4 regions of the Micromonospora sp. NPDC000207 genome follow, and region 3 is predicted to be linked to each of the others. Evidence: riboswitches for the same ligand, from Rfam matches in the RefSeq annotation. Region 3 holds a riboswitch; each other region holds the start of a gene.
The links. Region 3 has a riboswitch for cyclic di-AMP ahead of ABT336_RS23525 (C39 family peptidase). Riboswitches for the same ligand answer to the same signal wherever they lie in the genome.
Positions count from the first base shown of each region.

Region 1 (3,382 bases), on a different contig from region 3:
GCTGGCGGTGGCCACCCCGACCTCCAGGGCACCGTCGTCAGGGCGGGCGTCGTCGAAGGCGGGGATGCCGCCGGTGATGGTGCCGACGTTGCCGAAGAGCACGCAGCTGGCCTCTCCGTCGAACCAGTCGCTGCCGTCGATTCTGATCCGGGTCCGGACGCACTCGCCGCGCACGTGTCGCAGCCCGGTCAGGACGTAGGCGAGGCGGCCGAGGCGGCCCTTGAGGTTACGGTCGGCGTCACGGATCAACTCGGCGTCGAACCCGGCACCGGCCATCACCGCGAAGTGTTCCCCGTTGACCTTGCCCAGGTCGACGGTGCGGCGCGGGCCGTGCAGACCGATCCTGACCGCCTCGGGCAGGTCGGTGGGGATGCCCAGGTTGGTGGCGAAGAGGTTGGCGGTCCCGGCCGGCAGGACGGCCATCGGGACCCCGGATCCGGCCATGGCGTCCGCACTGCGCTGGACGGTGCCGTCGCCGCCCCAGACGAAGACCAGTTCGGCCCCCTCGTCGAGGGCCTTACGGACCTTCTTCGGCGCCTTGCGGCTCTTCGGCACCTCGTACCAGAGCAGGTTCTTCACCCCCGCGCCGACCAGGGCGGCGCGGAGTTCGTCGAGCCCGCCGCCGAAGGTCTTCTTACGGTGTGCGACGACGGCCACGGTGCCCAGCGTCGTCGTGCCACCCGCCCGATCGGTGCCGCCCGCCGGATCGGTGCCGACGGGGTCCGTGGCGGCCGGGTCGGTGGTGGTCGAGTCGGCGGTCGGGTCGGGGCGGGCCGGGTCCGTGGGGCGCTCGTCCAGGGTTTTCGTGCTCATGGTTGTCGCTGGTACCCCACCGGCGACGTCACTACGCGTGTCCACCCTGGAGATACCCGCGCGGGGACGGAACCCAGCGCCCAGGTGGGCGGAGAACCGGACGGTCCGGCACGACCGGCGGGGAAGGGCGGCGGGGAACCCGGCCGGGAGGTGCGCCCCGGCCGGGTTTCGCCTCGACGTCAGAGGGTGAGCCGCTGACCGGGGATGATCAGGCCCGGGTCGTCGCCGATGACGTCCTTGTTGCGCTCGTGCAGACCCTGCCACCCGCCGGTGACGTCGTGGGCGGCGGCGATCTTCACGAGGGTGTCACCGGCCTCGACGACGTACGTGTCCCGGTCGGTGCTGCGCGACGCGGGCTGCTCGGCGCGCTGGGCGGCGGCGTCGGCGGCGGAGGTCGACCCGCCCGAGGGGGAGACCGGGCCACCCAGGGGGCCGCAGGTCGGCCAGGCCCCGATGCCCTGGCCCTGCAGGACCTGCTCGGCGACGGCGATCTGCTGGGCGCGGGTGGCCAGGTCGGCGCGGGTGGCGTACTGGAGGCCGCCGTACGCCTCCCAGGTGCTCTGGACGAACTGCAGGCCACCGAAGTAGCCGTTGCCGGTGTTGATGCTCCAGTCGCCGCCGGACTCGCACTGGGCGATGGCGTCCCAGTCGACGCTGTCGGCGTGGGCGGGAGCGGCGGTGCCGAACACGGCGGCGAGGCCGGTCACGGCACCGACGGCGAGGGTGCCGAGGATCCGTCGGGGGGTGCGCAGGGCGCGGGACGAGGTGGTTCGAGTTGCCATGGGGTTCCTCCACGCCGACGAGGTGAGCTGTCGGGTTCGGGCCGAGGAGCCCGGCCGCCGGTGGGCGGCTTCACCCCGAGGTGACGTGCACCGTGGAACCTGGGTCCCCCGCTCCATGCCCTGTGGTGGAGTGTTCCGCGGAGCCGGGGGCATGGATTGGGCGTACTCCGGCGGGCGGTGTCCGCGTCGGGCGGACCCGTACGACGGTAGGGGTGGCCCGGGGCGGGTGCATACGCTGCGTGAGGTTGTTCACCAGGCCACACGGGGAGGGGTTGCGAACTCGCCGCTCAGGCGGCATTCTGCGCCTTCACACACCTCTGACCAGGGCATCCGTGTCGACCGTCACCCAACTGTGACGGGTCGGAACGGTTAGAACAGGGGTTGAGTGGTGAGGGTTAAGGGGACATCGCGTACGAGGGGGGCCGCTCATGTCCAGTTCCACCGGATCCGACCGGCGCGACGCCGTGCCGGCGGGCGTGACCGACACCATGCTGTGGCGACAGGCGATCGTCGTCGCCGAGCAGCACCGGGATGCCGCGCAGGGGCAGTGCCGGAACCTGCAGTGTGCCGACGGCCCGCAGCCGTGCGCCGCCTACACGTGGGCGCGGCGGGCGTTGCAGCTGGCGTACCCGGCCGAGCAGGAGCAGCAGCACGTGGAGCGGCCCGCGTTGGCTGCGGTCGCACCGCCGCCCCGCTACCCCGGCTCGGTCGCGGCGGCCTGAGTCTCACGACGCCGGGCGGGGTGACACCCGGCGTCGGGCCGTGACGTCTCGCGGGTCCGGTGCGGCAACACCGGGCCCGCGAGACACGTCTGACCGGAAAAGATCAGAGGGTACGGGCCAGCCGGTCGGCCAGGAGCCGGGTGAACCGGGCCGGGTCGGTCAGCTCCCCGCCCTCGGCCAGCAGCGCCATGCCGTACAGCAGCTCGGCGGTCTCGACGAGGGCGGCCGGGTCCTCACCCTGCTCGTGGGAGGTACGCAGCCCGGCGACCAGCGGGTGGGTCGGGTTGAGTTCCAGGATCCGCTTCACCGGCGGGACCTCCTGACCCATCGCCCGGTACATCTTCTCCAGGGTCGGGGTCATGTCGTACGCGTCGCCCACCACGCACGCCGGTGAGGTGGTCAGCCGCGAGGAGAGCCGGACCTCCTTGACGTTCTCGGCGAGCTTTTCGGTGAGGAAGGTCAGCAGACCGGCGAACTCCTGGGTGCGCTGCTCCCGCTCGGCCTCGGCCTCCTTCTTCTCCTCCTCGGTGTCCAGGTCGACCTGGCCCTTGGCGATGGAGCGCAGCGACCGGCCGTCGAACTGGCCGACCTGCTCCACCCAGACCTCGTCCACCGGGTCGGTGAGGATGAGCACCTCGTAGCCCTTGGCCCGGAACGCCTCCATGTGCGGGGAGTTCTCGATCATCGACCGGGACTCACCGGTGGCGTAGTAGATGTCGCCCTGGCCGTCCTTCATCCGCTCGACGTACCCGGCGAGGGTGGTCAGCTCCGCCGGGTCGTCGGTGGAGGCCACCGACACGATCTCCAGCAGGGTGTCCCGGTTGTCCGGGTCCTCCAGGAGACCCTCCTTGAGGGCCCGACCGAACTCGGCCCAGAGGGTGCGGTACTTCTCCTCGTTGTTGGCCTTCAGGTCCTTCACCGTGGCGAGGATCTTGCGGACCAGGCGGCGGCGGACCACCTGGATCTGCCGGTCCTGCTGCAGGATCTCCCGGGAGATGTTCAGCGACAGGTCGTGCGCGTCCACCACACCCTTGACGAAGCGCAGGTAGTTGGGGATCAGCGCCT
Region 1 is NZ_JBEPEQ010000009.1:4,102-7,483, reverse strand. Features, by position in the region: gene ABT336_RS04295 (diacylglycerol/lipid kinase family protein) at 1-813, opposite strand, end outside; gene ABT336_RS04290 (transglycosylase family protein) at 993-1,595, opposite strand; cyclic di-AMP (ydaO/yuaA leader) riboswitch at 1,613-1,725, opposite strand; gene ABT336_RS04285 (hypothetical protein) at 2,024-2,317, shown strand; gene htpG (molecular chaperone HtpG) at 2,421-3,382, opposite strand, start outside.
Region 1: another riboswitch for cyclic di-AMP. It lies ahead of ABT336_RS04290 (transglycosylase family protein); the one in region 3 lies ahead of ABT336_RS23525 (C39 family peptidase).

Region 2 (3,382 bases), on a different contig from region 3:
AACGAGTTCGTCTTCCAGATGCTCGCCCAGCAGAACGTCGAGACGCTCAACGAGGTCTTCGAGGGGCGGGAACCCGCCAAGCGCAAGATCGTCGCGACCTGCCCGCACTGCTTCAACACCCTTGGCAACGAGTACGGCCAGCTCGGCGGCGAGTTCGAGGTGGTCCACCACACGCAGCTCCTGGCCCACCTGGTCGCCGGTGGCAAGCTCACCCCGGTCCAGCCTGTCGACGGCGGGGTCACCTACCACGACCCGTGCTACCTGGGCCGCCACAACCGGGTCTTCGCCCCGCCGCGTGAGGTCCTGGGCAGCGCCATCGGCGGCGGCACGGGCGACGCCGGTCTGATCGAGATGCCGCGCAACAGCGAGCGCTCGTTCTGCTGCGGTGCCGGGGGCGCGCGAATGTGGATGGAGGAGCGGATCGGCAAGCGGATCAACGTGGACCGGGTCGAGGAGGCCATGTCCACCGGGGCGAAGACGGTCGCCGTCGGCTGCCCGTTCTGCTCGACGATGCTCAACGACGGGGTCAACGGCAAGGGGGCCGGAGAAGAGGTCGAGGTGGTCGACGTGGCCAGCGTCCTGCTCCGCTCGGTCCGGCCGGAGTGACCGGAGGGTGACCGACCCCGATATTGATGGGTACCCCTCGATCGTCGAATAGCGGATACCGTTGGTGTGCAAGCGATTGCTTCACCGTAATGGTGAAGATTGTCTTCTTGCCCCGATCGCTTTGCTTCCCTAATGTTGGGCACCGGCCGCTTGTGGGTCGTCTGTCTCGCCCTCCCCTCCTCGCGAGGCGCCCGGCGGCCGGTCGGCAAAGGAGTCGGTGCCGGTGGCGAGCCTGCCCCCTCATCGTCGTGTCCCGAAAACGCCCGCCCGAGTACGCGGCGCGCGACGGGCATTGGCGCGTCTGACAGCCCTGTGTGCTGCCGTGATCGTCGGCGCCGGGATGCTCGCCGTACCGGCGCAGGCGGAGCCCACGGTCGAGGAGATCGAAGCGCAGATCGAAAAGCAGTGGCGCCAGCTGGAACCCACCATCGAGCAGTACAACAAGGTGCGGTCCGAGCTGAGGGTCAACCGCAAGAAGTCCGACGACCTCGCGAAGAAGATCGAGCCGTTGCAGCTCGAAAGCGAGTTGGCGCTGAACCGGATCGGTGAACTCGCCTCCCGGTACTACATCATCGGTCCCTCGTACGAGCTGGGCGCGGTGCTGGTGAACAGCCGCCCCGGGCAGCTCGGCGAACAGCTGACCCTGCTGGACCGGGTGGCCACCGAGCAGCGTCGGCAGATCGAGGACGTCCTGGCCGTTCAGGCCAGGTTCAACACCCAGAAGGAGAAGCTGGACACCCTCGTCACCACCCAGGTCAAGCAGGAGAAGGACCTGGCGAACCGGCGCAAGAAGATCGAGGGTGAGATCAAGACCCTCCGGGCTTCGATGCCGAAGACCACAGTGCAGACCGCCAACTGCCCCACCATCAACGGGGTGGTCAACGCGGCGGCGCGTACCGCCATCCGGACCGCCTGCGCCCAGATCGGCAAGCCGTACGTGTTCGGGTCCACCGGGCCGAACTCCTTCGACTGCTCCGGGCTGACCCAGTACGCGTACCGGGCCGCAGGCATCAGCCTCACCCACTTCACCGGGGCGCAGTGGAACGAGGGCCGGGCGATCCCGCGTAACGAGGCCCGCCCCGGCGATCTGGTCTTCTTCCGCAGCGACCTCAGTCACGTCGGCATCTACCTGGGCAACGACAAGATGGTGCACGCGGCGAGAGCCGGTGTCCCGGTCAACGTCTCCAGCATCAACACGATGCCGGTAGCCGGGTTCCGACGACCCGGCTGACCCTCGGCGTACCTGAGGCCCTCCGTCGTCGACCACCGACGACGGAGGGCCTTCGCGTGTGGCCTCGACGGCGGGTCCTTCGCGCACCGGCCGTCGGCTCCGCGCGTCGGTGACCGGCGTCGTGTGTCGGTCACGCCGCGCCCGAGAGTGAACGAACGTGAGACGGAGTGTCACGTATCGCTCCGTTGCGGATAGGTGGTCGTCTCTCTACGCTGGTGAACCGTCGGTCGGCAGCAGAACCGTCCAACCCGGGCGGTCACGAACGACACCGCCGAGTCGCCCGCACGGGTGATCCGGGAACCCAGGTACGTCGGGGTGAATCCGCAGTCCGCTGCGGTAGGGCGTCCCCTTCCGCCCGAACCCGTCAGCTGACCCGGTAGGCGGTTCCGTCGAAGGAGTACCGAGCCCGGTGGCACTTCATGCCCCGCGGCCACCGTCCACCAGGTCGGCGAAGGTCGACCCGGTGCCGGCTGGGCCGCGTCCACGCTCGTTCCGCTGCACCACAGCACTGGCCGCGACCGCTGCGGTCCTGGTCGGGGCCGCCGTCCTCGGGGTCCCCGCCCCGGCGTACGCCGAACCGTCGGTGACCGATCTCGAACGGCAGATCGACAGGGACTGGCACCGACTCGAACCGCTCATCGAACGGCACAACGCCGTCCGGCAGGACCTCGCCGACAGGCGTCGGGAGGCCGCCGCCCTGGCGGCCAGGATCGACCCGCTGCAACGCCAGGTCGACGCGGCGATGAAGCAGGTCAGCGACCTGGCAGTGCGGGCGTACAAGGGTGAGAGCTTCTCGGCGCTCAACCTGATGCTCTCCGGGCGCACCCCCGGTGAACTGGTCGGCCGGATCGAGCTGATGGACCGGTTCGCCCACCGCCGGCAGGAGGACGTCCGGGCCGTCCGGGACCTGCGTGACGAACTGGCGGCCGGGAAGACCCGACTCGACCGGATGATCGTCCAACTGACCCGGGCGGAGAGGGGACTCGCCGCCAGCCGTCGGCAGATCGACGCCGAGATCGACAGGTTGCAGAAGCTGCGGCTGCGGGCGTACGACAGTGGTGCCGGTGGGCCGCTCCGCCCGGCGCCCTGCCCCGTCACCTACCCCGGGGGTACGGCAGGTGACGTGGTCCGGTTCGCCTGCGCCCAGATCGGGAAGCCGTACGTCTGGGGCGCCGAGGGGCCGAAGGCGTACGACTGCTCGGGTCTGATGCTCGCGGCCTGGGCGAAGGGCGGCGTGGCGCTGCCGCACAACGCCGCCCGGCAGCGGAAGGTGACCACCCCGGTGAGCCGCGCCGACCTGCGCCCCGGCGACCTCGTCTTCTACTACCGCGACGTGCACCACGTGGGCATGTACGTCGGTGACGGCTGGGTGGTGCACGCCGCCCGGTCCGGGGTGCCGGTGCGGATGAAGCGCCTCGGTGACGCCCCGATCCACAGCTTCGGTCGCCCCGGCAAGGGCTGACCGTTCCGGCTGTCGGCGGGTGGACGTCGGCCCGTGAGACCGACGTGGTGTCCCTGCCGACGGCAGGCCCGGGTACCGCTGTC
Region 2 is NZ_JBEPEQ010000184.1:21-3,402, reverse strand. Features, by position in the region: gene ABT336_RS26350 ((Fe-S)-binding protein) at 1-606, shown strand, start outside; gene ABT336_RS26345 (C40 family peptidase) at 824-1,837, shown strand; cyclic di-AMP (ydaO/yuaA leader) riboswitch at 2,097-2,237, shown strand; gene ABT336_RS26340 (C40 family peptidase) at 2,301-3,299, shown strand.
Region 2: another riboswitch for cyclic di-AMP. It lies ahead of ABT336_RS26340 (C40 family peptidase); the one in region 3 lies ahead of ABT336_RS23525 (C39 family peptidase).

Region 3 (3,382 bases):
CCCTCACCGAGTGCGTCAACCGGTCGGACGCGCTGGTGTCGGACGTCTCCGGGGTCATCTCCGACTACCTCTACTCGGGCAAGCCGTACGCGGTGACCGACATGGTGGGCGAGGGTGACCGGTTCACCGAGCGGTTCCCCCTGGCCGGTTCGGCGTACGTGCTGCGGCGGGACATGTCGAACGTCGACGAGGTGCTGACCGCGCTGTTGCAGACCGATCCGGCGGAGTCGGCCCGGTGGCACACCCGTACCCGCTACCTCGGGGACTTCCCGGCCGAGTCCTACGCCGAGGTGTTCCTGGCGGCCGCCCGGCGGCACCTGGACCCGGCGTGGACCCCGCCGGGTCCGCGTACCGGCGCAGGTGCCGGGCTGGCCGACGCCGCCACCGGGCCGCTCTCCCCCACCGGCTGAGCGACCGACCCACCGCGACGAGACGGGCACCGCTCTCCCCCACCGGCTGAGTGGCCACCGGAACGGGTGCCGCCCCCCATCGGCTGAGCGACCCCGACGAGAACGAGACGGGCGCCGTCCCCCTGCGCAGGGGGACGGTGCCCGTCTCGTGGATCGGGTGGGGACTGCCGGCTCAGGCGGAGTAGCCCCGGCTGGCGATCCAGTCGGCAAGAGTGCCCACTGTCAGCCAGTACGTCGGGACCGCCGGGTTCGCCGAGTCGGCGATCTTGACGGTCCGGCCGTCGTCGCGGTAGCCGACCACCGCGACGTAGTGTCCGCCCGGGAAGGAGTGCCAGCCCCCGGCGAGGTCGGTGGTGGTCCCGGCCACGTTCACCACCACGCCGCGCTCGTCGGCGACCGCCGCGACCAGGTCGGCCCGGAGCCGCTCGGTCTGGGCGGTGGTGGCGGCGTTGCCGGGGATCATCGTGGTCCGGTACGGGCTGCCGTCCACCACCTGGTTGAGCACCCGGGTGGTGTCGGCGGCCGAGTTGGTGCCCATCGTCGTGGTGCCGAGCCGCACCGCCAGGTCGTCCTGGGTCCGGGCCAGGCCCATGGCCGACAGCGCGTTGCGTACCGCCGCCGGGCCGCAGTAGTAGTAGGTGATCTGGGACTGGTGGTCGTGGTCGAGGACCCTCGACGCGGGCGGCTTGGGAGTCGCCGTACGGGTCAGATCGGCCGCCGGGGCTGTGGTGCTGGTGGCGCTGCTCGCCGTCGCCGTCGGAGCGGGGCTCTGCGAACGGGCGGTGGCGGTCGGGGCCGGGGTGGTCAGCGACGGCGCCGGGGTCTGCGGCGCGCTCAACTCGGCGCGGGCGGGGAGGTCACCGGCGTAGGGGGCCTGCTCGGCGACGGCGGCCGGGGTGGGCTGATCGAGGTCGGACCCGTCACCGGTGACGGCGACGCCGACTCCGACGCCCGAGGCCACCATGAGGGTCGCGGCCGAGGCGGCGACGACCTGGTACTGGCGGTCTGCGGTGAGCCGCCGCAGCTGTCGCCTGAGATGGTGTCTCACTGTCGACTGGAGGGGATGGTGAGGCAAGGAACGGGGCTCCTTCCGATTCCGCCTACCGGGTTAGCTGACGGATTCGGGCGGGAAGAAGTCGCCCTACCGGGAGCGTCGGCTCCCGGATTCACCCCGGACTACGTGGGTCCCCGGCTCGTCCTGAGACGATTGAGCGGGTCGGGGCGGCGTCGCTTCTTGCGATCGGGAACCGCACCGGACGCAGCGACACTACTGGCCGAGCTTTTCCCTGCCAACCCGGCTTGACCTGCTTAAACCTCGATCATGGCAGCAATCTTCACCGCAGTCCGACAGTGTCGTGTATCTATGGGACGGGCGGTTTCATCCACCCGTCGAGGTCCACAACCGGACGTTCGGTGAGCATCCCCGAGGAATTGTCGGCCAATGACGTCCGCCCTGCGTCGCGTGACCGGATCCGGCGTCCTGTGAGCGGCATCACCGTCACGGACGGGATGGGTCAGCGTCGTTCGGCGTCACCCACCGGCTGCTCGGCGGCGGACGCCCCCGAGCGCGGCCCCGGCACGACCGACTGCGGCTCGGGCTCGACCGACTGCGGCTCGGGCTCGACCGACTGCGGTCCCGGCGCGACCGACTCCGGCCCGGGCGCTACCTGTCGTGGGTCCGAACCGGGCGGCTGCGGTCCCGGCCCACGCCGGTTCCGACCGGAGCGGGAGGGGGCGAGCAGGCGCATCATCGGGGTCTCCAGGTACCTGTGCATCAGCCCGGCCAGCACCAGGTTGACAAGGAGGAAGGCCACCACCGCCACCGGCCCCCACCAGCCGGGCAGGCCGACGCCGTAGACGCCGACGAGCCGGAGCACAGTGACCATGACGAAGACGTGCACCAGGTAGAAGGCGAAGGAGACCTCGCCGAGCCAGAGCATCGGCCGGGAGCGCCAGGGTGAGCGGCGGCCGTTGATGTCGGCGTCCGCCGCAGCGGTGATGACCAGGATGTACGCCACCGACAGGACGGCCGCCCAGAGCTCGGCGCGGATGATCTCACCGGCGGCCACCCAGACGGCCACGAAGACCACGCTGGCCACCGTCAGCCGGGGACCGCGCCAGCAGCCCCGACGCATCAGCTCGGCGGCGGCGACGCCCATCCAGAACTCGAACGACCTGGTGATCGGGAAGATCTGGGTGAACCACCACCGGTACTCCGGTGGCACCAGCAGCTGCGTCGGCCAGAGCGCCAGGATCAGCAGCGGTACGGCGACGACGACGGCCCAGAGCATCCAGGGCCGGGCCCGCCGGATCGCCGGGAGCGCGAACGGCAGACAGAGGTAGAAGAACAGCTCGCAGGAGAGCGACCAGCTCACCGTGTTGATGCTGTAGAAGTGGCCCGGAGTGGGGTCCCACGCCTGCAACAGCAGCAGGTTGGTGAGCGCCACCTGACCGTTGACCGGGTCGACGAAGTAGAGACCGACCAGCAGCACGACCATCCACATCAGAACGTGGTTGGGATAGATCTTCGCGGCCCGGCGACGCCAGAAGGCCCGTTTCGAGTCCTCGGGGCGGGCCGACCAGACCAGGACGAAACCGCTGAGGATGAAGAAGAACTGCACTCCGGAGAGGCCGAGGGTGAAGACCTTCTCCAACACGCCCTGGGGTCCCGGCTCGGCGACGACCCGCATGGTGGCGGCGTGGAACCCGTACACCAGCAGGGCGGCGATCCACCGCAGTCCGGTCAGCGAGGGCAGCCGGGACAGGGCGGGGGTCGCTCCGGTGGCGGTCGCGCTGGTCGCCGATACGCTGGTCACGCCACCACACCGACCACGACCGTACGAACCACCACGACGTCTCCTCCTCCACGCTCCGTCGCCGGGGGTCGACCGGCCGCCGCCGGGGACCATACCGCAATCGGACGACCGCTCATCTTCGCGGCCGAATCGGACGGTGGTGACGGGCGTGGAGTA
Region 3 is NZ_JBEPEQ010000124.1:968-4,349, forward strand. Features, by position in the region: partial or broken gene ABT336_RS23520 (CDP-glycerol glycerophosphotransferase family protein) at 1-410, shown strand, start outside; gene ABT336_RS23525 (C39 family peptidase) at 583-1,458, opposite strand; cyclic di-AMP (ydaO/yuaA leader) riboswitch at 1,493-1,634, opposite strand; gene ABT336_RS23530 (acyltransferase family protein) at 1,925-3,226, opposite strand.

Region 4 (3,382 bases), on a different contig from region 3:
TCCTCAAGGCGTGGTGGCCCCGCCTGCACCCCCGGCACGTGCTGGGTTGGTTGACCCGACCGGAGCGGCTGCGGGCGTACGCGGGAGGGATCCTGTCCCGGGCGGAGGTCCGGCTGCTCTCCGAGTCCTGGCGGAGCCTGGACACCGAGGGCCTGACCATCGCCGACATCGCCCTGCTCGACGAGTTGGACGCGTTGCTGGGTCAGCCGGTGAAGCCGGCCCGCCCCCGGCGGGACCCGTACGCCCTGGCGGGCGGGGTGCGGGAGCTGAGCACCTTCGCCGACCGGCAGCGGGCCGTCCGGGAGGCGGCCCGGCAGCGCCCGGAGGACTACCGGGAGTACGCCCACGTGGTCGTCGACGAGGCGCAGGACGTCTCGCCGATGCAGTGGCGGATGATCGGCCGACGGGGGCGGCTGGCGTCCTGGACCGTCGTCGGCGACCCGGCCCAGACCGCCTGGACGGGTGACCCGGCGGAGCTGACCCGGGCCCGGGACCAGGCGCTGGGTCGACGTCGGCGGCACCGGTTCACGTTGACCACCAACTACCGCAACCCGGCGGAGATCTTCGCGGTGGCGGCGGCCGAGATCCGTCGGGTGGACCCGGACCTGCCCCTTCCCGTCGCGGTCCGCTCCACCGGGGTGGAGCCGGTGCAGCGGGTGCTGTCGGCGGCCGAGTTGGCGCCGGAGACGGTGGCCGCGGCGACGGCCATGTTGGCCGAGGTGCCGGGGACCGTCGGCGTGATCACGCCGGTGCACCGCCACCGCGAGGTGGCCGGGTGGCTGGCCGAGGTGGCCGAGCCCCGGCTCCAGGTGGTGACGAGCCTCCAGGCCAAGGGCATGGAGTACGACGGGGTGGTGCTCGTCGCGCCCGGGGAGATCCGGGCCGATCCGGGTTCCGGGGTTCGTACGCTCTACGTCGCGCTGTCCCGGGCCACCCAGCGCCTGGTCACCCTCGATCCCACCGGCTGAACGTCGACTCCGACTGTCGACCGGCCTCCCCTCGTCCGACACTTGCATACATAGCGATGTAAGCATAGGTTGTATCCCGGTCGGGTCGGACGACGGAGGGTGTGGGCGTGGGCGCAGGGCACGATCACTCGGCGGCGGTGGCGAACGCCGCCCATCGACACGTCGGCAGACTCTGGGCCGCACTGGCCCTGCTGGCCGTCTTCACAGTGGTGCAGACCGTCGCCGCCTTCCGCACCGGCTCGCTGGCCCTGCTCTCCGACGCCGGGCACATGTTCACCGACGTGCTCGGCATCGGCCTGGCCCTGGCCGCGATCACCGCGACCCGCCGGGCCACCACCGACCCGCAGCGCACCTTCGGCCTCTACCGCCTGGAGGTGCTCGCCGCCCTGGCCAACGCGGCGCTGCTCAGCGGGGTCGCGGTCTACGTCCTCGTCGAGGCGGCCCGCCGGATCGGCGATCCGCCGGAGGTCCTCACCGGCCCGATGCTCGGGGTGGCGGTGCTCGGCCTGCTGGCCAACGTGGTCGCCTTCGGACTGCTGCGCAAGGGCGCCGAGGAGAGCATCAACCTGCGCGGCGCGTACCTGGAGGTGCTCGCCGACCTGGTCGGCTCGGTCGGGGTGATCGCCGCCGCGCTGGTCATCGCGTTCACCGGCTGGTGGTGGGTGGACCCGGTGGTGGCGGTCGCGATCGGCGTGTTCATCCTCCCCCGGACCTGGCGGCTGGCCCGGGCCGCCCTGCGCATCCTGGTCCAGGCCGCCCCGGAACACCTCCAGGTGACCGAGGTGCACGACCGGCTCTCGGCGGTCCCCGGCGTGGCCGAGGTGCACGACCTGCACCTGTGGACGCTCACCTCCGGGATGGAGGTCGCCTCGGCCCACCTGACCACCACCCCGGGCGCGGAGGTCGCCACGGTGCTCGCGGCGGCCCGGACCACGCTCCGGGAGGAGTTCCACATCGAGCACGCCACGTTGCAGGTCGAACCCGGAGCGTCAGCGGGTGTCTGCGGAACCATCGAGTGGTGATTAGCACAGGCTTAAATTTCCACGAGGAATGTTCTTTTTGCTGCGCTTTGTCGTGCGCCTCTCCGACACCATCGGTCACTTTGACTGCAACCGTCACACCCACCCCGGTAGGCTCGGTCCCGGCCTCCGCCGGGCGGCGCCCATCGGCGCCCACGGTGGCCGCCGCCTAATCGCCCACCCGGGCGAGCCGGGGAACCACGTTCCTGGGGTGCATCCGCGTCAGCGGTAGGGATCTTCCGTCCCGAACCCGTCAGCTAACCCGGTCGGCGGTTGACGGAAGGACAGGTCCATTGGCAGTAGTGGCATCACCGCGACGCATCACCGCCCGGATGGCGGCCCTGCTCGTCGCGACCCTCGCCCTCGGTGGCGCGGTCGCACCGGTCGGTCCGGCCCAGGCCGCGACCCGGGGAGGTCTGCTGGCGGCACCCGACGCCGATCCCGAGGGCGGCACCCCGGCTCTGCGCAACCAGCTGGAGGCGGCCAGCAAGGGATGGCTGGAGGCGAAGGCCAAGCTCGAGAAGTCGACACAGCGGCAACAGGAACTCAACGGTCGGCTCAAGACCATCGACTCCGACCTGGCCGTCCAGAACACCAAGGTCGGTGAGATCGCCCAGGTCGCGTACCGGACCGGCCGACTCGGCGCGGCGAACGCCCTGCTCAACGCGACCTCCCCGGAGGGCTTCATGGACCGGGCCGCCGCGCTCGACCAGGTCGCCGCCAGCGAGGAGCGGGAGCTGCGCAAGCTCCAGGAGACCCGCAACCAGTCCGCCCGGACCAAGGTCGAACTGGATGCCGAGGTCAACGAGCAGCGCAAACAGGTCGCGACGATGGCAAAGCGCAAGGACCAGGCCGAGAAGGCCCTCGACGTCGCCGTCACGCAGGAGCGCCGTGAGGAGGCCGAGCGCCGCCGCCAGCAACAGCAGCAGCAACAGGCCCAGCAGCGCAGCAGCAGCGGCGGGTCGAGTGGGTCCAGCGGGTCCACGGGGTCCAGCGGACCGGGCGGGAACAGCACCAAGACCGCCAAGCCCGCCCCGCGCAACTCCGACGGGTCCTGGCCCCGGGAGTCGTGCAGCGTCAACGACCCCACCCCGGCCAACGGGTGCATCACCCCCCGGACCCTGCACGCCCTCAACCAGGCCAAGGCCGCCGGCTTCACCCGGTACGTCTCCTGCTACCGGCCGGGCGGCTCCGGTGAGCACCCCAAGGGTCGGGCGTGCGACTTCGCCGCACAGCGCAACGGATTCGGTGGGCACGCCACCGGCGGGGACCGGACGTACGGCAACAACCTCGCCGCGTACTACGTCCGCAACGCCGACCGGCTGGCCGTGCTGTACGTGATCTGGTACCGGCAGATCTGGCTGCCCAGCAGCGGCTGGCGAGCCTACAGCGGAG
Region 4 is NZ_JBEPEQ010000002.1:61,498-64,879, reverse strand. Features, by position in the region: gene ABT336_RS01245 (HelD family protein) at 1-968, shown strand, start outside; gene ABT336_RS01240 (cation diffusion facilitator family transporter) at 1,076-1,990, shown strand; cyclic di-AMP (ydaO/yuaA leader) riboswitch at 2,144-2,274, shown strand; gene ABT336_RS01235 (coiled-coil domain-containing protein) at 2,320-3,382, shown strand, end outside.
Region 4: another riboswitch for cyclic di-AMP. It lies ahead of ABT336_RS01235 (coiled-coil domain-containing protein); the one in region 3 lies ahead of ABT336_RS23525 (C39 family peptidase).